Regions from separate parts of the Pseudomonas arsenicoxydans genome, predicted to be linked through region 4. Evidence: riboswitches for the same ligand, from Rfam matches in the RefSeq annotation. Region 4 holds a riboswitch; each other region holds the start of a gene.
The links. A riboswitch is a leader RNA that binds a small molecule or an ion and turns the genes downstream of it on or off. The one in region 4 is predicted to bind fluoride.
Positions count from the first base shown of each region.

Region 1: it holds a riboswitch for fluoride, as region 4 does, so the genes downstream of both, crcB (fluoride efflux transporter CrcB) here and crcB (fluoride efflux transporter CrcB) in region 4, are expected to answer to the same signal.
Region 2: it holds a riboswitch for fluoride, as region 4 does, so the genes downstream of both, BLQ41_RS16470 (hypothetical protein) here and crcB (fluoride efflux transporter CrcB) in region 4, are expected to answer to the same signal.
Region 3: it holds a riboswitch for fluoride, as region 4 does, so the genes downstream of both, crcB (fluoride efflux transporter CrcB) here and crcB (fluoride efflux transporter CrcB) in region 4, are expected to answer to the same signal.

Region 1 is NZ_LT629705.1:3,502,305-3,507,628, reverse strand. Features, by position in the region: partial or broken gene BLQ41_RS16440 (IS3 family transposase) at 185-397, shown strand; gene BLQ41_RS16435 (DUF190 domain-containing protein) at 495-818, opposite strand; gene crcB (fluoride efflux transporter CrcB) at 829-1,212, opposite strand; fluoride riboswitch at 1,355-1,416, opposite strand; gene BLQ41_RS16425 (ArsO family NAD(P)H-dependent flavin-containing monooxygenase) at 1,595-2,674, shown strand; gene BLQ41_RS16420 (permease) at 2,702-3,739, shown strand; gene BLQ41_RS16415 (thioredoxin family protein) at 3,759-3,995, shown strand; gene BLQ41_RS16410 (hypothetical protein) at 4,123-5,324, shown strand, end outside.
Region 2 is NZ_LT629705.1:3,509,996-3,515,319, reverse strand. Features, by position in the region: gene BLQ41_RS30925 (C2 domain-containing protein) at 589-984, shown strand; gene BLQ41_RS16475 (hypothetical protein) at 1,055-1,258, opposite strand; gene BLQ41_RS16470 (hypothetical protein) at 1,311-1,580, opposite strand; fluoride riboswitch at 2,028-2,089, opposite strand; gene BLQ41_RS16465 (SulP family inorganic anion transporter) at 3,009-4,496, shown strand; gene BLQ41_RS16460 (universal stress protein) at 4,508-5,324, shown strand, end outside.
Region 3 is NZ_LT629705.1:4,594,697-4,600,020, reverse strand. Features, by position in the region: gene tnpB (IS66 family insertion sequence element accessory protein TnpB) at 43-378, opposite strand; gene tnpA (IS66-like element accessory protein TnpA) at 375-707, opposite strand; gene BLQ41_RS21545 (alpha/beta fold hydrolase) at 880-1,704, shown strand; partial or broken gene BLQ41_RS30545 (DUF1206 domain-containing protein) at 1,737-1,868, opposite strand; fluoride riboswitch at 1,960-2,021, shown strand; gene crcB (fluoride efflux transporter CrcB) at 2,164-2,547, shown strand; gene BLQ41_RS21535 (DUF190 domain-containing protein) at 2,558-2,896, shown strand; partial or broken gene BLQ41_RS21530 (NAD-dependent dehydratase) at 2,917-3,410, opposite strand; gene BLQ41_RS21525 (methyl-accepting chemotaxis protein) at 4,210-5,324, shown strand, end outside.
Region 4 is NZ_LT629705.1:5,207,197-5,212,520, forward strand. Features, by position in the region: gene BLQ41_RS24250 (ADP-polyphosphate phosphotransferase) at 1-211, opposite strand, end outside; gene BLQ41_RS24255 (plasma-membrane proton-efflux P-type ATPase) at 208-2,724, opposite strand; gene BLQ41_RS24260 (DUF190 domain-containing protein) at 3,071-3,394, opposite strand; gene crcB (fluoride efflux transporter CrcB) at 3,405-3,788, opposite strand; fluoride riboswitch at 3,931-3,993, opposite strand; partial or broken gene BLQ41_RS24270 (ArsO family NAD(P)H-dependent flavin-containing monooxygenase) at 4,153-5,233, shown strand; gene BLQ41_RS24275 (permease) at 5,260-5,324, shown strand, end outside.

The sequences.
Region 1 (5,324 bases), 1.7 Mb from region 4:
AGCGATTTCACACAGCCTGGGTCGGTTTTGGCCGGTCGTGCCCATTAGGCGGTCTGTTCAAATCCGATGCAAAACACTGGTCAGTGTCGAATGCAAATGGGTGGTCAAATTCATGCGATTACGCACCCAGAGGCGCTGCCACCTCGCACGTACCATTTTTTCGCAGCCTAACGCCTACCGCCGTTGCGGTTTCCGGCCAGTAGCCGAGAGTTTTTTCCAGCTTCTAAAGCGAGAGCGGATCAAGCGAAAAATCTGCACCACGCGGCAGGATGCTCCTAGCGATGTGTTCGACTACGTCGAGATGTTCTACAACGCAAAACGCCGCCATGGTTTCAACAATCAGCTGTCACCGGTAGAGTTTGAAAAGCGTTACGTAATGAGCTTGCAAGGTGTTTAGAGAATCCGGGGCGATTCAGTCATCGTGGATTGCGTTACCAGCTGGGACGTCTGCATAGCTCATGTTCGTATCTCCGAAGGTCTAGGGTGGGGCCGGGCTAGTTGGCCTTTTTGCCAACGGTGCCCATCTCGATTGGGGTCTTTATGTAAAACACGGAGATTTCCTCAACCTCCAATCGCTTGAACAACCTTTCGCATTCATCCTCGGTGATAGCCATGCGAATTTCGGTGGGCTGATCGGCCAGTTCAAAAAAATGTGAGGAATGCAGCCGACCAGTGTGCCCAAAACCCTCGATACCTGTAGAAAGGGTCGCACCACGCAGTCCCATTTCTTTGGCTAAATCTACGATCCAGTCGCCAAGCATCTTTCCCTGATAACGACGGTTCTGTTGAGTAAAGAAAATCACGAGAAAACCTTTCATTTTCATCTCCTCAGCGCGTGCCAATCATTTGATAAGTCAAAAGCCCGGCAGCGGTCATTGCTAACGAGCCTACGACGTGCAATGAAATCGAGCCGAACGCCCAGAGCAGTTTGCCTTCCTGAATCAGGACGACTGTCTCGGCTGAAAACGTGGAAAAGGTAGTAAGTCCGCCGCAGAAACCCGTGATGATCAGGAGACGCCACTCTGGACTAAGGGTGGGAGATGCGGCCAAGAAGGCGATGGCCAGACCGATGATGTAACCCCCAACCATGTTCGCGACCACCGTGCCTGGAGGAATCGTGGGGAACAGGGCGTTTAACTTCATGCCCAAAAGCCAACGCAACCAAGCACCCAGTGATGCGCCTATAGCGATGACCAGAAGTGATTTCAGCATGGTTGCATGTCTCCTCTGGGCTGATGTCGCCGAGGAGGTGCGGATAACCGCGCACTAAGAGAGGGAGCTGATATGAGGTTTTGAGTCACGATCCTGTCCTAAATTGGAGGACAGGGAGACACACCTACGCACCCTGTCCAGGGTTCACGTAGGCATCATCAGCACAAAGGCGGTTAAAGGAGGAATGCCATCTCCTGCTTTTATCCTATAGCAGCGGCGGTCAAACATTCAAGCTGCTATACGGTCGGGAATCCAAAACTGAATGCCGTCAATCGAAGCATTCAATAAATGTCGATCAGCATTCCCAACATATGAGCTAGATCAGTTGGATTTAAACCTGAGTCGCTATACTGACCGCCCAGCACCGACCTAAGGCTTCCCCATGACTCATTCGATCAGTGGCCAGCTAGATGTAGTCATTATCGGCGGGGGCCAGTCAGCCTTGGCGGTAGCGTATTTCCTACGCCGAACTCAATTGTCATTCGTTATCCTCGATGCGGAGGAAGAACCCGGTGGTGCCTGGCGACACGGCTGGAATTCGCTACATCTATTCTCCCCAGCCACTTGGAGTTCGATCCCTGGCTGGATGATGCCCCCCACGCAAGAGGGTTACCCTTCGCGCAACCATGTGATCGGTTACCTCAACCAGTACGAGCAGCGCTACCAATTTCCTGTCGAGCGCCCGGTTCGGGTCACTTCTGTGGAGCATATGGCGTCTGGTTTACGGGTTCGTTCTGACGACAGGCATTGGGATGCCAGGGTTGTGGTCAGCGCTACAGGCACCTGGAGCAATCCCTACATCCCTCACTACTCAGGTGCCGATTTATTCGCCGGTCGGCAGTTGCACTCCGCGCACTATGTCGACGCCCAACCGTTCGAGGGCAAGAAGGTGTTGGTGGTGGGTGGCGGTAATTCAGGGGCACAGATTTTGGCCGAGGTTTCCAAGGTCGCCGAGACCACCTGGGTGACCCCCGTCGAACCATTGTTTTTACCGGACGAAGTGGATGGGCGGGTACTGTTCGAGCGCGCAACCGAGCGCTGGAAAGCCCAACTGGAGGGGCGCGTCATTGAGCAGCCCGTTGGTGGACTGGGTGACATTGTCATGGTGCCGCCAGTTGTCGAAGCCCGTGAGCGCGACGTCCTCAAGTCTGTACGCCCTTTTGAACGTTTCACTCGCAACGGCGTGATTTGGGTCGACGGTTCCGAATCTGCGGTGGACGTGGTGATTTGGTGCACTGGATTCAGACCAGCCCTACAGCATCTGGATACGCTAGGGGTGATCAACACCGAGGGCCGCGTTGATGTCGAAGGTACCCACTCGACCGAAGAGCCAAGGCTGTGGCTGGTCGGTTACGGCGAGTGGACAGGTTCGGCTTCCGCCACGCTGATCGGTGTAACACGCACAGCACGCAGCACAGTCAATGAGATCGCAACCTTTCTTGGCGATCCGTCCGAGGCCTAGTGCGTCTACACCATAGGAGTAGTGGACATGAGCGAAATGATTGTGCGCTGGCCTGAGCGGAATCCCCGCCTCTTCTTAGCAGTAGCCGCACTGATTTGGTTTGGTTTGTATGAGGCCCTGATTCCCATTTCGGAGGCTTTGGTCGCAGCGATTCCGGTTGATCGTAATAGCCACCTTGGAGGCGCCTTACAGTTTTTTTTCTACGACACGCCCAAAGTGCTGATGCTGCTGACCGGCATCGTGTTCTTGATGGGTATGCTCAACTCCCACTTCACCCCTGAGCGCACCCGCGCACTGTTGGCGGGGCGAAGCGAGGGTATGGCCAATGTAATGGCGGCCTCTCTGGGTGTGTTTACCCCCTTTTGTTCCTGTTCAGCCGTTCCTCTATTTATAGGTTTTGTTCAAGCCGGGGTGCCACTAGGGGTGACTTTCTCTTTCCTCATTTCTGCGCCCATGGTGAATGAGGTAGCGCTGACACTGCTGCTTGGCCTGTTCGGCTGGAAAGTTGCGCTGCTATACCTCAGCCTGGGTTTGTTTATTGCGATTGTTGCTGGTTGGGTCATCGGGCGCCTGAAAATGGAGGCCCATCTGGAAGACTGGGTTCGTAATATGCCCAAGATCCAGGCAACCGCCGGGGACACGAGTATGCCGCTGCATGAGCGAATAAATGCCGGGTTTACCAGCGTGCGTGAAATCGTCGGGAAAGTATGGCCTTACATCCTTGCCGGCATAGCCATTGGCGCAGGCATTCACGGGTATGTGCCTGAGGATTTCATGGCCAGTTTCATGGGCAAAGAAGCATGGTGGTCGGTACCTCTCGCGGTTCTTATAGGCATCCCCATGTATACCAATGCGGCTGGCATCATTCCTATTGTGCAGGCACTGCTCGCAAAGGGCGCGGCATTGGGCACTGTGCTGGCCTTCATGATGAGTGTCATCGCTCTATCCCTTCCTGAGATGGTGATCTTGCGCAAGGTGCTGAAAGTTCGCCTGATAGCCACCTTTATTGGGGTCGTAGCCGTCGGCATTCTGATCGTTGGTTACGTCTTCAACTTCACTTTGTAATCCACCTACCGAGGTTTTTATGAAAGACATCAAGGTTCTGGGCTCCGGTTGTGCAAAATGTAAATCGACAGTAGCCATCATCGAACAGGTGGCGAGTGCGAAAGGCGTCCCCGTAAAACTGGAAAAAATCGAAGACATGCAACAGATCGTCAGCTACGGGGTAATGTCCACGCCAAGTGTCGTGATTGATGGAAAGGTTGTTCACTCAGGTGGCATCCCGACCCGTGACAAGGTCGAACAGTGGCTCAGTGCTTGAGGTAAGCCGCTTCTGGACGTCCAGACACACTCGGTGTTGAGAGGCCCAACTGTGCCCGCCTCAAACCATGACAGGCTCGGGCTAGGGACTCGGCCCGTCAAGTCTCAAAGCCCTATGGGAAATGGCGATGCCTAAATTGGTTATGCCCTTGTCCGACAATGACGCGGCGTTTCTTTCGTCGGCAGCCGCTGCGGCGGCTCTGGCAGGGGTGCCTATAGAAACCCTCAACAGCCAGTGCTTTTGCATCAGTCTGGATAAAAATGCCCTGCGCGAGACTCTGGAGTCGACGCTCGGTCAGCCAGGTTTGTTTGAGCTTGTGCAGCAACGCTGCCCTCATCTATTCGCCGCCCATCCGGTCTTCATCGCACCGGCCCACTTGGATCGCATGGCGCAGGTCGTGCGCGCGGTCGAATCAGTCGTTGCACTCCCGGCTTACCGAGAGGAAGTGCTAGCTCACTCTCCTACTATCGCACGACATGACCCGGGTGGGGTCAAGGGAGTGTTCTTTGGGTATGACTTTCATGTCACTGAGAACAATTTCGGCCTGATCGAGATCAACACCAATGCTGGTGGAGCAATGCTCAATGCCGTGTTGTCACGAGCGCAGCACGCCTGCTGCCCGGCGATAGAACAGCTGCTGCCACCATCGACAAGGGCCGAAACGTTTGAAAGCAAAATCATTGCAATGTTTCGTCAGGAGTGGTCACAGTACGGCCTGGATAAACCGTTGCGCAGTATCGCCATTGTCGATGAGGCGCCCGAGCAACAGTACCTGTACCCAGAGTTTCTGCTGTTCCAACAGCTGTTCCAGCGTAATGGACTAGAAGCTGTGATCATCGATCCCTCTGAGCTCAACCTGAGGGATGGTTTACTTTGGCATGACCAGTTGGCCATCGACATGGTCTACAACCGGTTGACCGACTTTTCTCTTGAGGCAGTTGGCAACGCCACGCTACGCCAAGCCTACCTTGAACGAGCCACGCTACTCACACCACATCCGCGAGCCCATTCCTTGTACGCAGACAAGCGCAATCTGGCCTTACTCTGCGATGCCCAGCGATTGAAAGCATGGGGGGTGCCACAAACTACCCAGGATCTATTACTGACCAGCATTCCGCATACAGAAATAGTAACGGCAGAAAATGCAGAGCGCCTATGGCGTGAGCGCCGGGGGCTGTTCTTCAAACCTTGCGCCGGATTTGGCAGCCGGGCTGCCTACCGTGGTGACAAGCTCACTCAGCGGGTCTGGAAGGAGATTCTCGCCGGTGATTATGTTGCCCAAGCCTTGATCTTGCCTGGTCAACGAACGCTATCAAATGAAACTAAGGC
Region 2 (5,324 bases), 1.7 Mb from region 4:
AGAATGATCCGTGGCGAGGCGCTGAACACCGGGCAAAGGCTGCCTAATGTTTTGCGAGACGGACCGCGTTACCTCTATCAATCACAGGTATATGCCCACTCCCGAAAAATGAATTCAGCCACTCATGTGCCCTTTCAACGTCGAATATCAATCAATGGTTTTCCATTTCTTGAATAGCGGTTCTGGTGATTTTGTATTCGCTACACCCTAGACAAACAATTTGCCAGTAATTACCCGACGGATCGAGTTCGGTCGATCGAGTCCCGCAAATAAAGCACTCCATACCCACCTCCAGTAGCTAATCGCTCTACTGTAGCTGAACCGATCAAACTCTCCACCGCCCGCGCATGCCCCGGCATAGGACTCCCATGCCCACAGAAAACAAACCGGCCGAACTCAAGGTTGAGCGCTCGACGGTCACGAAGCTGGTGATCACCGGCGCACCGCGGCTCGACCCAATCAGCGTATTTCTTGAAGACTTCGGCCGCCGGGCTATCCCGACCGAATCCAACCCGAACTACGAGACCCGCCCAAGGCAAGGTCACGATCAACTGCTGGGACAAGAGCTGGAATGCTTGCTGGGGCGGCATGGGCCCGCGCACCGTCGCGGAGTTCGTCGCCGACTGCGGATGGGACTATGTCCTGAACTGCCTGGATGGCGGTATCAGTTCGACGGTATTCAGCGGCAATGCGCTGCATGCCTTTGCTAAGAGGTGCATCGTCCAGCGCCGCCGACAACAGACCAGCCGCCACGACTGGGAACTGGGCGATCTGAGCAAAGGTAAAGCGCGCGAGCTTTGGGACGAAATTGATGTTCTACGCAACATCGAGAGTTCAAACGAGTGCTGGCATCACAGCCATCTGCTGACGGAGCTGTTCGGTGATGAGTGCCATTACGCGCTCGATGGAAAGACGGTCGAGGAGAACCACGAATTCACTTACCTAAGGCGCATTGTCGAAACAGTGCAACAAGCGTTGAACTAGGAACAGCAGCAGGTGGCTGCACGACGGCTGTGAATGCCCATGACCTGATATCAGTGGAAATTCCAGGCAGTTAGTCATCCGCCGTGAAATCGCCGTACCCGCGTGGCAACTCCATCCATGTATCAAGAGCTGCCGGCTGCCGCGCGACCGCAGCATCCCATTCAGGGCCTATGGCTACGCTTTTGCTCATCATGTCGCGAATGACTGCTGTTGCCACTTCGTACTCATGATGTATTTCTAGCGCTTTGGCTAAAAATTCTTCTTTCTGATTCATGGAATAGCTCCAGAGATTATGAATCCCCTCCCCGCTGCACGAGAAGATGCTCTTAATCCGTTAGGGTCCACAACTTCCCCGCCGGTCGTCCGTCGAGCGACGGAATCGGGTCTGTTTCAGGTGAAGGTGAAGGTGAAGGTGAAGGTGCATAAAGAAAAGCTGCCCAAGCTTCGTACGCCAGCTTTTGGCGACTAGCAGCTTCCTCCCATGCATAGCCTGAGACTTGCCGCGCCGACACCAGCATCATGATGTGGTTGGTAGCTGCGTCGAGCTCGAGTAATAACTGGTGGGAGCGGAAGCGAAAATCGTCTGTACTGTTCATCTAACGGCACACCTGTCATAGGCTTGGTACCGAATAGAGCCAATACACCTATGTAGGCATTTTGCCATCAACGTTGGTTGCCGCGCTATTTCACACGACAATCGGTTCGCTCTAGGGATGGTCATCTGTTTCTGGCGGACTTCGGCCACCACCGATTTTGAAAGTGGCGAGTTGATCCACAACACTCAGTTCACCCACTCATTTCTGTTTTTATTAGCCACCGCGTATTGGCGTTAATGTGTTTTTGACCCAGGAGGCTGATTTTGACTGACCCACATGCAGCGTCTGAAACCACTCGCATTATCATCATTTGCTGAGTATTCGGGAGGGGCAGTGAATTCCGGCAGCCTGGATCAGAAACGCATCAGCGCCAACAGATAGGTCATAGCATCTGCCCCTAATCATAGTCATGGACAGATAGGCAAAGCCTACGCGGCCACAAGGGATATATGCGTAGGCATCACTAGCCGGAAGGCAGTCAACGGAGGAATGCCATCTCCTGCCATAACTCTAGCACTGCATTCTTTTCTTGCATGCAGGAAGTCGGATTGATCACTAGCCGTTTTTGTAGACAAAAGAGGAATATGACCGGTGAGCGAGCCCATGAAATACAGTTGCGTTCCTCGATAAATGTGATGTGGATTTATTGGGCCCTAAGTGCTCACAACTTGCTGCCTGCGCGCCGCATGAAATAGCCCGGCGTGCCGCGTCGGCATGTGCACCAACCTGCTTATTTTCGTAGGCAGAATTCGGCACCATTTCGGTGCTGTTTGGCCCGTCCCTCGAGCTCCGCACAGACATAGAAAGTAGCCGACCAAATTACCGCCGCTCAGTATCGGATGCTCAACCTCAAAGCCCCGTACATTTTGCGTAAAATTTCTACGGTCTATCGATTACCAAGGTTCGCCTGCTACGTAGCAGACCTTTGGTCGCCTACAGGCACTAAAAAAAAGGTCCGTTTTTCTTTGGTTAAAATTTAACCAGCGAATAAAACCCGGCACTTGGCCGGGTTTTACCTGCGCTCCTTAACAACGCAGTTCCCAACTGAGAGGGATGGAGAACTGACAAAAAGGCGCGCAGGCGGCTGATATTGCCAAAAGGCATTTCTCAAAGCAATCCACCCAACGCGAGATAGCAGGTCGCAATCGACGATAGTTTCGCTATATACTTCCGAATCCGCATACCCTTTGAGCTACAGGTACATCAGCATGACTGTACTCCAAACGAGCTACTGGCAGCCTACGCCGCCTTAGCGCTACGCCCCCTCGCAACACCTCGCACCCGCCTGTTTCGCTCGCGGTGCGTACTGCTGTATGCCCGGTTCTTACACCCAAAGCACACAGTCCAATAATCCTCACAATTTGAATTCGTATCGACGCGCTCGCCATTCGCCTGGTGTGCGTGCGGTGCATTGCCTTGGATATTTCTATGCTGCAAAAACTTAAACAAACGTGGCTTTCCAACGTCCGTGGAGACGTGCTCGCGGGTCTCGTCGTCGCTCTGGCGCTCATCCCGGAAGCCATTGCCTTCTCTATCATTGCCGGCGTCGACCCCAAGGTCGGTCTTTACGCTTCCTTCTGCATCTGTGCCGTCATTGCCTTCGTCGGCGGACGTCCGGGCATGATCTCAGCGGCAACCGGCGCCATGGCACTGCTCATGGTTACTCTGGTTAAAGAGCACGGGCTACAGTATTTGCTGGCAGCCACCCTAGTGTGTGGGGTGCTTCAGATACTTGCCGGTTACCTGAAGCTGGGCTCACTGATGCGCTTTGTCTCGCGCTCGGTGGTCACTGGCTTTGTGAACGCTTTGGCGATCCTGATTTTCATGGCGCAATTGCCTGAACTCACCAATGTCACCTGGCATGTTTACGCCATGACCGCCGTGGGCCTTGGAATCATCTACCTGTTCCCGTATGTACCGAAGATCGGCAAGCTGATTCCTTCGCCGCTGGTCTGTATCCTGACCCTGACCGCAATTGCCATTTACCTCGGTCTGGATATCCGCACCGTGGGAGACATGGGCCAACTGCCGGACACGTTGCCGATTTTCCTGTGGCCTGAAGTCCCGCTGAACTTTGAAACTCTGCGCATCATCTTCCCGTACTCAGCAGCGCTGGCAGTTGTAGGCCTACTCGAGTCCATGATGACCGCGACCATCGTCGATGATTTGACTGATACCACCAGCAACAAAAACCGCGAATGCAAGGGCCAAGGCATCTCCAACATCATCGCTGGCATGCTTGGCGGTATGGCAGGCTGTGCCATGATCGGCCAGTCAATCATCAACGTAAAATCAGGTGGCCGAACCCGCCTGTCGACACTTTGTGCCGGCGTCTTCTTGCTACTGCTCATCGTCTTTCTGGGTGAGTGGCTGTCTAAAATCCCTATGGCTGCGCTAGTCGCCGTGATGATCATGGTGTCCATCGGCACCTTCAGTTGGGACTCTCTGCGTAACCTCAAGCAGCACCCGCTATCGACCAACATTGTTATGGTCGCCACCGTTGTGGTGGTCGTGGCAACGCACAACCTGGCCTATGGTGTCCTGGTGGGCGTGCTGCTGGCTTCGCTGTTCTTTGCGAACAAAATCGGCCACTACCTCGACATCCAGTCCAGCCTGGATGCCAAAAATTCACACCGGACGTACACCGTGGTGGGTCAGGTGTTTTTCAATTCGGCTGAAAAATTCACCAACGTTTTCGACTTCAAGGAAGCACTCAAGAAAGTCACCATCGACCTGACCCAAGCCCATTTCTGGGATATCACTGCCGTAGCGGCGCTGGATAAAGTGGTGATCAAGTTCCGCCGTGAAGGCGCTGAAGTTGTGGTGCTGGGTCTGAACGAAGCCAGCGCCACCATCGTTGACCGCTTTGGCGTGCATGACAAACCTGACGCCATCGACAAGCTCATGAGCCACTAAGGAGATCGATAATGACCCGCGTAATGGCATGCATTGATAACTCACAATCCTCACTAGCGGTCTGCGACTACGCAGCATGGGCGTCGCAACAGTTAGATGCGCCACTGACCTTGCTGCATGTATTGGATGAAGAGAAATACCCTGCAGCAGCTGACCTGAGTGGAAACATTGGCCTCGGCAGTCGAGAACACCTGCTGGAGGAACTGGCTACGTTGGATGCCCAGCGTGCCAGGCTCGCTCTGGAGCAGGGCCAGCACATGCTTGAAAAAGCCAGGGAGCGAACTGTCATCTCCGGTGCTGGTTTTCCTGAGTTGAAGCAGCGCCACGGCCACTTGGTAGAAAGTCTGAGCGACCTTCAGGAGGATATTCGGCTATTGGTGATCGGAAGAGTGGGAGAAGACAGCGCACGCTGTACGCGTACCCTTGGTAGCCAGATAGAAGCTGTCGTGCGAACAATTCACCGGCCCATCTTGATCACAGCCAATAGCTATAAAAAGCCCGAAAAAGTGATGCTCGCATTTGACGGCAGCCCTACGGCCTACAAAACCATTCAGATACTTGCCGCCAGCCAGCTTTGCGAAGGCCTGCCCATTCATCTCGTTATGGTCGGAGCAGACTCGGAAGATAATCGTGATGCTCTGGCGAAGGCTGTAGGCATGTTCCTCTCTGCCGGCTTTGAAGTACAGGCCCAGATCCGACAAGGAGAAGTGGAGGCGGCTTTGCACGTTTATCAAGCGGAGCACGGAATTGATCTGCTGGTCATGGGTGCCTTCGGGCACTCACGCATCAGACAATTTCTGGTAGGCAGCACAACTACGACGATGCTTC
Region 3 (5,324 bases), 610 kb from region 4:
TGATGGGCCAATTGCACTGGCAAGCGCGCCATGGCAGACGAGTTAGAGCACCGTGATGGCTCCTCCGGAACCGACGCGTTGCCAAGGCAAACCGAGAACCAAAGCCTGAAGTTGCTCGGCATCCAACTCGACTTCAGAGCCGTGTCGCACGCCTGGCCAAATGAAGCGTCCTTGATTCAAGCGCCGGGCGGCAAGCCAAATCCCCACACCGTCATGCACCAACACTTTCATACGATTGGCGCGGCGGTTGGCGAACAGATATGCACAATGCGGCTTCGCCGCACCGAACACCGCGACAACTCGTGCGAGCGCGGTTTCAGTGCCGGCACGCATGTCCATGGGCTCGGTGGCGAGCCAGATGGTGTCGATGCGAATCATCGCAGCAGGTCTCGCAGGAAAGCGGAGCATGCCGCTGCATTTTCTGCCGGCCAACTCACCACGACTACGCCTTTTGAATGAGGCACTTCGATTCGAATCGTGGCCGGAAGAACTTGAGGTGCCGCTGTCGAAGGCAATGGCTTGACCGGAATAAAGGCAGTTTGCAGTGCCAGATTTTTCTGCGCATGCACCCGAATCCATTTATGGACGAGGTTGGCATTGAGATTGTGGGTCAAAGCGACATTGGCAATTGAGGTGTCAGGCTGGGCGCACTCGGCAATGACCTGAGCCTTGAAGGACTTGGAATAGGAACGGCGTTCTTGTGGCATGGGCGTCCGCTTAAAAAAGGCTAAAAATGGTGTCCACTTAAATTTAGGTGGACACCATCGCCTCAAGCGACGGTGTCAGGAAGGTGTGTTGCCCGGACGGTTACGATAGGGGTTCCTTTATTAGTGTCTTATCGACCGTTGCTATCTCAGCCACGTGCAGCAAGGGAAAACGATGACAACGCGCAAACTGACCATTAAAGACTTGCAGTTGAACGTTTCGATCAGTGGTCAAGGTTCGCCCCTGCTCCTGCTCAATGGCTTGGGTGGCTTGATCCGTACCTTCGATTCGCTGCGCGAAGAACTTGGGGACTTCATGACCATTACGTTGGACATGCCAGGAGTCGGCAAATCGCAAATGCCCCGCTGGCCGATGCGTCTGCCGCGCCATGCCGACTTGATCGCCGAGATGCTGAAGCAGTTGGGAGTCGACCAAGTCGATGTGTTCGGCGTGAGTTGGGGCGGTGCATTGGCGCAAGAATTTGCCCTGCGTCACCCGAGCATGGTGCGCCGGCTGATCCTCGCGGCGACCTCCGCCGGCCCGGTGGTGCTAGTGAAGCCCGCCGACATCTTGGAGTTTTTTGGTAGAAGCAAAAGTGCCAAGTCCCGCAAGCAGGAGGGATCCCGCAATTCAATCCAGGCGCTGCTGCGTTTTGGAGTAGTGAAAGGCATGCTCTCCGTTAATCCGCGAACCTACTACTATCAGCTCGCTGCCTTGGTCGGCTGGACAAGCCTGCTGCGGCTGTTCCGTCTGCGCCAACGCACGCTGATCCTCACTGGCGACCGCGACACCTTGGTACAGATGTACAACGCGCATATCCTGCGCCGCACCATCCGCCGTGCCGAAGTGCACGTCCTGGAGGGTGAGGGGCATTTTTTCGTAGTCACCAGTGCCCAGCGAACTGCCGAACTGATACGAGAATTCCTCTGCCAGCAGCACGATGATGAAGAACCGGCGCCGATGATTGCCAGCGGCAGGCCAAGGCCACGCCTGCTCTAATCCGGGAAGTTGGCCGCCAATATTGCTGCACCCTAGGGTCTCGATACTCCTGGTACATCCATATTTATCTTGCGCCAGAAAGCTTCAGAGAAACTGTAAGCCGAGAAGGCAATCAGCCCCAAGGCCATCACCATCAAAATCAGCCACCCAGCTGGTAGATTCTGACGTAGTGCCAGTCAGTACAACTGAACGGCATTACCTTCGGTGGAATTCGTGTTCTTAGTATCTTGAATATCCAGCCGTCGCTGCTATAGGATGAAATCAGGAGATGGCATTCCTCCTTTAACCGCCTTTGTGCTGATGATGCCTACGTGAACCCTGGACAGGGTGCGTAGGTGTGTCTCCCTGTCCTCCAATTTAGGACAGGATCGTGACCTCTATTCTCATATCAGCTCCCTCACTCCGCGTGCGGTTATCAGCACCTCCTCGGCACTACTTGCCCAGAGGAGACTTGCATCCATGCTGAAATCACTTCTAGTTATCGGCGTCGGCGCATCCCTCGGTGCTTGGTTGCGCTGGATCTTGGGCATGAAGCTCAACGCGCTGTTCCCTACGATTCCCCCAGGCACTGTGGTCGCCAATATGGTCGGGGGCTACATTATTGGCCTCGCCATAGCATTTTTGGCCGCATCTCCCTCGCTAAGCCCTGAGTGGCGTCTGCTAATCATCACGGGGTTCTGTGGGGGGCTGACCACCTTTTCCACTTTTTCAGCTGAAACAGTTGCCCTGATTCAGGAAGGCAGACTGCTGTGGGCGCTCGGCTCGGTTTCATTGCATGTCGTAGGTTCGTTGGCGATGACGGCTGCCGGGCTTCTGTCCTATCAAATGATTGGCACACGCTGAGGAGATGAACATGAAAGGTTATCTAGTAATTTTCTTTACCCAGCAGAACCGTCGTTATCAGGGAAAGATGTTGGGCGAATGGATCGTCGACGTGGCTAAAGAGATGGGGTTGCGCGGTGCGACCCTCTGCACAGGAATTGAAGGATTTGGGCACACAGGGAAATTGCACTCATCGCACTTTTTTGAGCTGGCGGATCAGCCGACGGAAATTCGAATGGCTATTACCGAGGACGAATCCGAGAGGTTATTCAAGCGATTGGAAGCTGAAGAAATCTCTGTGTTCTACATAAAAACTCCTGTCGAGATGGGCACCGTCGGCAAAAAGGCCAATCCCCCGAATCCTTCCTGACTCCTTGGAGATAAGACGGCCTATGGGATCAAGTTCATATCGCGCAGTTTATCGAACACATCGAAAAATGCTTGATCGCTCGCTTGGTAGGCGGTGTAACCCATAACCCGGCTCTTTGACATATCCGTGACAACTTCGATTGGTCGACCGAGGTCAGCGTCGGTGTGCCACGGGAGATCAGGCGCCCGATATCGGATTCTTTCAAGCCGTGTTCCGCTACGATTTGCGACCAGGCAACTTGATCGTCAGCCATTTGCTTTTCAAGTGGCGAGAGGGTGGCGGGGTAATCGGCCGGAGGCAAGCCGAAATATTCGGCGATTCTGCTCCACATCCATTTCCAACGGAATATATCGCCATTGGTGACATTGAATGCTTGATTGGCCGCAGCCGGTGTGGTGGCTGCCCACATTTGTTGTTTCGCCAGCTGACGCGCGTCGGTCATATCGGTGAGGCTGTCCCGCTGCATCCTTGATCAGGGAAACACAAAAGGGCGACCGGTTTGTTTGCAAACGGCATTCCTAGAATTTTTTTTGAGGTGACAGATTAGCCTTCAGAGATTCGCATTGCTAACCAAAGATAAATTGAAAAAGCTGAAGATTGAGTAGATTTAAGTGTTTTACATAAAAAACCATTAGATATCGGCTCGTTTAGCAAAAATGCAAGCTAATCAAGCCCTTGTTTAGCCCCGGCATCTTCGCGCGAAGGTCGATTCAGCTCAGTTTGGATACTAATCGATTGCCAGAAATCTTAGCTCACGAGCAGTGCGCCAACTTCTCGCGCCAGCCTGGGTGGAAAGCACAGCGCGATTAACCTGAACCTCAGCGTGTTAGCCTCTATTTTGCTGGCTTTAGTTGACCTCAATGCGTTTGTATTGACGTCCGTGACAAATTTTTTGGCCAAGCAGTTAAATGACCTGACTACCGAATTTGCACGAGAATGTCCGGGACAAATGTGAGACAAAATAAATCCATCGAATTAATTAGTATTTGTTTTCGAGAAAATAAAGTTAATTTCAATAACCTAATCAGCTATTTAGCGCAGTTTGAGCATAAATTAGTGAGCAGGCTGTGAGTGTTTGATCGGATCCAATGACTTATGCATGCTACGCTGCGTTTGTGCGTTGCTAAACTGAAATTTTCCGATGTACTGATTACCATTGAAACCAGGAGGTTAACAAATCATGGCGTCTTAGTATCAGAGACGCGTGTGTGTGGAGTTTAATTTTATGTTTTTTTAGATTTTTCAGCCTCTTGCGTGGCTACAACGCCATTACTCTCTCTGCTAGCAAAATAATTTAATTCTATAGGCTTTTTATGAAAACAAGAAATATTACCATTGCTACTAGGGCAACGTTAAGTTTTGGCATTATTTGTCTGCTTCTCATCATCTTGAGTATTACCGTTTCATATAAGCTAAATGATCTCCATACATCGGCTTCTGAACTTCAACACGATTGGCTGCCTAGTGTAAAACAGGCCGGCAAGATAGAAATTGCAGCGATGCGTTGCCGCCTGGATGCTAGGCGCTTCGTTATGGACAATGATAGGCAGAGTGAAGCTTCAATAAGTGAAATGAACGCGATGAGAAAAGACTTGGCCGAGGCTACTAAATCTTACGCGCCATATGTATCAAGTCCAAAAGAAAAAGAAATTTATGATCGAGTTGTAGCCAATGTTGCCGCGTTTCAAGCCAAAAATGATGAGCTTTTGCCTTTGAGCAAAACAAGCTCTGAAGAGGCGCTAGCATTGTTTATTAGAGATAATTCTAAGCCGCCAGCGGTGGTACTTCAGTCCTCTATAGAAGAGTTGATTGCTCTCAATGAGCTAGGTGCAGATCATTCAGGACTGGTCGCCGATGAAGGTTTCAAAAGTGGCATGACGATCACCATAGTGCTGAGTGTTATGGCTTTGTTTGTTACACTATTGGTGGCGTTAGTGTTTACCAGAAGTATCACTGTTCCCGTTCTATCTCTCTTGGGTGTGACGCGTAAAATTGCAGACGGGGACTTGCGCACTCAAGTGGTAGTTACTGGGGCGGACGAAATTACCGCTCTGCAACATGCAACATCAGCCATGCTGTCCAACCTAAAAAGCACAATTCAACATATATCTGACTCTTCTGGTCAGCTTGCTTCAGCTGCCGAAGAGATGAGTTCCATAACCAAAGAATCCAATGAAGGTATTCAGCGCCAGACCATGGAAACTGAGCAAGCCGCCACTGCAGTTAACGAGATGACAGCCGCTGTTGAGGAAGTCGCCCGTAATGCTGTCTCTGCCTCGCAATCCACTCAAGCATCTGAGTACTCTGCCCAGACAGGTAAAGAGCGAGTCGGGCAAGCCATAACATCGCTTGAAAAGCTTAGTTCTACTGTTGGACGAACTGGTGTGGAGGTCAAAGGCCTGGCTAATCAAGCACAAAATATTGCTAG
Region 4 (5,324 bases):
CCGCGTCCATCGCCTGGAAAATTAGCAGAACGGCATAACGATTGGACGCGTAAAGAAGCTGTTGCTGCGCGCTCAATTGCGCAACATGCGCTCTCAAAAGCTTGCGATATTGCTGTTTTGATTTGTAGAAGGGTTCCACCTTAGTCGGCCACTTACGGAGATTGACCGCGTCGCCTTCCCGAACTTTAAAATCCTCCGAATTGATTTTCATATTCCGCCTTTTGGTGCCGCCGGCACGATTGCTGGTTGCCTTGAAGCTGCATTGGGAACTCGCCATCTGATCATCGCAACCTTCAAAGTGTCGTTCAGAATTAGACAGGAGAACAGTGCATAACCGAATATTGAGAGCATCTGCCATCCGGGCAAAGGAGCGAGCCCCTTAATTCCTACGAACGTCAGGACTGTTCCCACAATGGCGTCCGCTATTAAAGCTGACATGAAGGTCTTACTCGGTAGGCTAGCCCAAAACCAGCTGCGCTCTCGTGCGGACACGACTGAAAAAATGGCGAAGTAGAGGAGCATGAGAAAGCTGAACGTGTAGAGAGTGTCGTTGTTGCTTGCCAAATCAAATCGGGCCCAACAGACCCACAATAGAAAAAGCGTTTCGGCAACCATCGCGATGCCAAGAACCACCGACACGCAGATGAAACCGCCGATGTTCCAGGTCTCGGGGCTCTTCGATGGCTTAACATTGTCCGTGGAGAGGGAAACTTTCGCGAAGTCCGTTAAGAACACCAGCAGCAGCATCGCGAAGGCGGAGACCACGAACTTACCTGTTACAACGAACGCGATGGCCACAAACGCGGCTTTCAGGATCGTACGGCTGATCTTGTTGATGATCCATGTAAGGATTCTTTGATAAATCGTCCGTCCCTGCTCGACCAACGTGACGATGTTGATCAGCCCCGCCTCGGTCAAAACAACGCTCGCGGCGCTCTTGGCGACATCGGTAGCGGTACTGACCGCTATTCCAACTTCGGCTTGACGGAGAGCTGGAGCGTCGTTGACGCCGTCGCCCGTCATTCCGGTTACGTGCCCTGCGGCTTGAAGATGCTTTACCACGATATATTTATCTTCCGGGTACACTTCGGCAAATCCGTCAGCACCGCCGAAAAGGTCGTCTCCGGCACCCGTTTGTGAGCTCGCGGCCTTTAAATCCGCGACGCGCCGGATCTGGGTGAGTCCGACGCCTTCGCCGATCTGGAGTGCCACCGGGAGCGCGTCCCCTGTCAGCATCTTGACCTGGACTCCCAACTCATTAAGAGTTGAGATAAGTTGCCTGGCGTCCGGTCGCGGAGGATCGTACAACTCCACGAGTCCAATCAGTACAGGGACGCCATCCTCGGCGCCGCGAGCTACCGCTAGCGTGCGAAAGCCTTTTGCCGCTGACTCGCTGACGCGCGCATCCAACGTCTCGATTTCGAGAGGCAGGAGTCCACAAGCTTCGGCGATGGTGCGCACGGCGCCCTTCATTACGCGCACCCGCTGACCATTCTGCTCAATAACAGCTTCCGTCCGCCGAGTTTTCGCATCGAATGGAGCGAAGGATACGGTTGTTCCAACGGCAATGCCGTCGAAGGCATGATGTGTTTTAGCTGCGGCGAGAAAGGCAAGATCTATAGGATCCTGGTTGGATTCCTGTGACGCTAGCGCGCCCGCGATCAGAACGTCGGCTTCCGTCGAGCGTTTTAGTGGGGTCACTCCCGTGACCGCCAATTGATTCATTGTGATTGTGCCTGTCTTGTCCACGCAAAGGACGTCCATCGTCGCGGCGTCTTCCGCAGCACTCAACCGAGTGACAAGCACCCCACGCTGGGCCAGTTCCTTCGACCCGAAAGCCATGCTGACGGTGAACATAACGGGAAGAGCTACAGGTACCGCGCTCATGAGTAGGACAAGCAGGAGAGGGATCATTTCGAGCAGCGGCACGCCGCGAATCAGCGATAGCGTGAGCACCACGCCAAGTAGCACACCAACAATGACAAACAGCCAGCGCACGATCTTAGTCACGACCGCTTCGATATGAAGTTTCGGATGCGCCTGCTGCACGAGTTCTGTGGTTCGGCCGAAATAGGTTTGTGCCCCCGTAAGGATCACCACGCCGTTGCCTTCCCCACGACGGACGATAGACCCGGAGGAGAGGACTTCGCCGGGTGCTTTATCAGTTTCTTTCGACTCGCCCGTTAGCGCCGATTGATCCAGGCTCATCGCGCCGGTGAGGAGTTTCACATCTGCTGGAATGATGTCACCTGAGCGTACGCGGATAATGTCACCTGGTACCAGTTCTCGGGCGGTAATCACCTGCCACTTCGAGTCGCGCAGCACTCGGGTATTAACCTGTAAGCGTTTTTGTAGAGCTTTGACGACGCCAGCGGCGCGCTGTTCCTGAGTGAAACTCAGTACAGCGTTGACAACCAGTAATAAGCCCACAACTGCAAGATCAGTATAGTTTCCCAGTACAGCGGATAAAATCATGATCAGTTCGAGCATCCAAGCCGAGATCCCCCAGAATTTTCGCAGGAATCTCAAAGCCGGATGCCCTTTCGTCTCCGCTACTTCGTTGTAGCCGTGCTCCATGCGCTGCGTTTCGACCTGCGCATGCGTGAGACCTACATCAGGGTTAACATGCAGCGCTGCAAGCGTTTGAAGAACCGTTGCAGCGGCGATGTCAGTTGCGTTTACTGGAGGAGGCCGAGCGTCGGAGTCATTTTTGAGGGGGCTCATCCTGAATATCCTTCTCTATCGTTTACGCAAGTCACACTGGTTTTGGTGGGTGGATCGTAAGGCCTCATTCGTCTGCGACATTCGCCCAAAATACGCCCGTTACCAAGGTTTTTAGATTTTCTTAAAACGCTCCATAGCAAAACCAGAATCCGGTGTTGCACAGCCCCGTCCCTCTGCATTGTCTTTCCAAACCTGAGCGGGTTGCTCACCTGACCGCCTCGCACTAGATTGGAGAACGGCTTGGAGGGATTTCAAAAACGGTAAAAAACTCATAGGTGATCGAGTTACCAATCGAGATTCCACATAGCTCAAATTCGCATCTCCCAGATTATAGGAAGGGTTCAGGCTAACTGGCCTTCTTGCCGACAGTGCCCAACTCGATAGGAGCTTTTATATAAAACACAGAGATGTCCTCAACCTCCAACCTCTTGAACAACCTTTCAGATTCATCCTCGGTAATAGCCATACGAATCTCTGTAGGCTGATCTGCCAACTCAAAAAAGTGGGAGGAATGCAGCCGCCCTGTGTGTCCAAAGCCCTCAATGGCCGTAGACAAGGTCGCACCGCGCAGCCCCATTTCTTTAGCCAAATCAACGATCCACTCGCCAAGCATCTTTCCCTGATAACGACGGTTCTGTTGAGTAAAGAAAATCACCAGAAAGCCTTTCATTACCATCTCCTTAACGCGTGCCAATCATTTGATAGGACAAAAGCCCGGCAGCGGTCATCGCTAACGAGCCTACAACGTGCAATGAAATTGAGCCGAACGCCCACAGAAGTCTACCCTCCTGAATCAGGGCAACTGTTTCGGCTGAAAACGTGGAGAAGGTGGTGAGCCCCCCACAGAAACCCGTGATGATCAGCAGGCGCCATTCAGGGCTTAAGGTGGGGGACGCGGCCAAGAAAGCGATAGCTAACCCAATGATGTAGCCTCCGACCAAGTTCGCGACCACAGTGCCTGGCGGAATCGTAGGGAACAGTCCGTTCAGTGTCATGCCCAAGAGCCAGCGCAACCAGGCACCAAGGGATGCGCCGATAGCTATGACGAGAAGTGACTTCAGCATGGTCGCATGTCTCCCCAGGACTGATAGAACCGAGGAGGTGCTGATAAGCGCAAATTACGAGTGGTAGCTGATATGAGATTTTGAGTCACGATCCTGTCCTGAATTGGAGAACAGGGAGACGCACCTACGCACCCTGTCCAGGGTTCACGTAGGCATCATCAGCACAAAGGCGGTTATAAGGAGGAATGCCATCTCCTGCTTTCATCCTAAAGCAGCGGCGGCCGGAGATTCAAGCCATAACAAGCTTGAATTGAAGCATTCAGTCAATGTCGATCAGCATTCTCAACATATGAGCTAGATCAGTTGGATTCAAACTTGGGTCGCTATACTGGCTACCGCCCAACATCGACTCAAGGGTTTCCCCATGACTCCTTCGCCCAGCGACCAACGAGATGTAGTGATTATCGGTGGGGGTCAGTCAGCCTTGGCGGTAGCGTATTTCCTGCGCCGAACTCAACTTTCGTTCGTTATCCTCGACGCAGAGGAGGAGCCCGGTGGTGCCTGGCGGCGTGGCTGGAACTCGCTGCGTTTATTCTCCCCGTCCACCTGGAGTTCGATCCCTGGCTGGATGATGCCTCCTGCGCAGGAGGGGTATCCAACGCGAAATCATGTAATCGACTACCTCAACCAATATGAGGAGCGCTATCAGTTTCCTGTTGAGCGTCCGGTTCGGGTCACCGCTGTGGAGCGTACTGAAATTGGCTTACGAGTACGTTCTGACGACAGGTATTGGGATGCCAGGGTTGTCATCAGCGCCACCGGCACCTGGAGCAGTCCGTATATACCTCATTACCCTGATGCCGAGTTATTCGCCGGTCGGCAATTGCACTCCGCGAACTATGTTGATGCACAAGCCTTTGTTGGCAAGAAGGTTTTGGTGGTGGGTGGTGGCAATTCAGGAGCGCAGATTTTGGCAGAAGTATCCAAGGTCGCCGAGACCACTTGGGTAACCCCTACTGAGCCGGTCTTTCTGCCTGACGAAGTGGATGGACGGGTACTGTTCGAGCGCGCCACTCAGCGCTTGAAAGCCCAGCAAGAGGGGCGTGTCGTTGACCAGCCAGTCGGCGGGCTGGGAGACATTGTCATGGTGCCGCCAGTTCTGGAAGCCCGTGAGCGTGACGTCCTCAAATCTGTGCGCCCCTTTGAACGCTTCACTCGCGATGGTGTGATGTGGGCCGATGGATCTGAATCTGTAGTGGATGTGGTGATCTGGTGTACCGGATTCAGGCCCGCACTTCAGCATCTGGATACGCTGGGGGGTGATCGACACTGAAGGTCGTGTTGAGGTCGAAGGCACTCACTCGATCCAAGAGCCAAGACTATGGCTGGTGGGCTATGGCGAGTGGACAGGTTCGGCTTCCGCCACGCTGATCGGTGTAACACGCACAGCACGCAGCACAGCCAATGAGATCGCGACCTATCTTGGCGATCCGTCCGCGACCTAATGCGCCTCCCCCCAGGAGTAGAGGACATGAATGAAATGATCGTGCGCTGGCCGGAACGCAATCCCCGCATGTTTTTAGCGGTAGCAGCGCT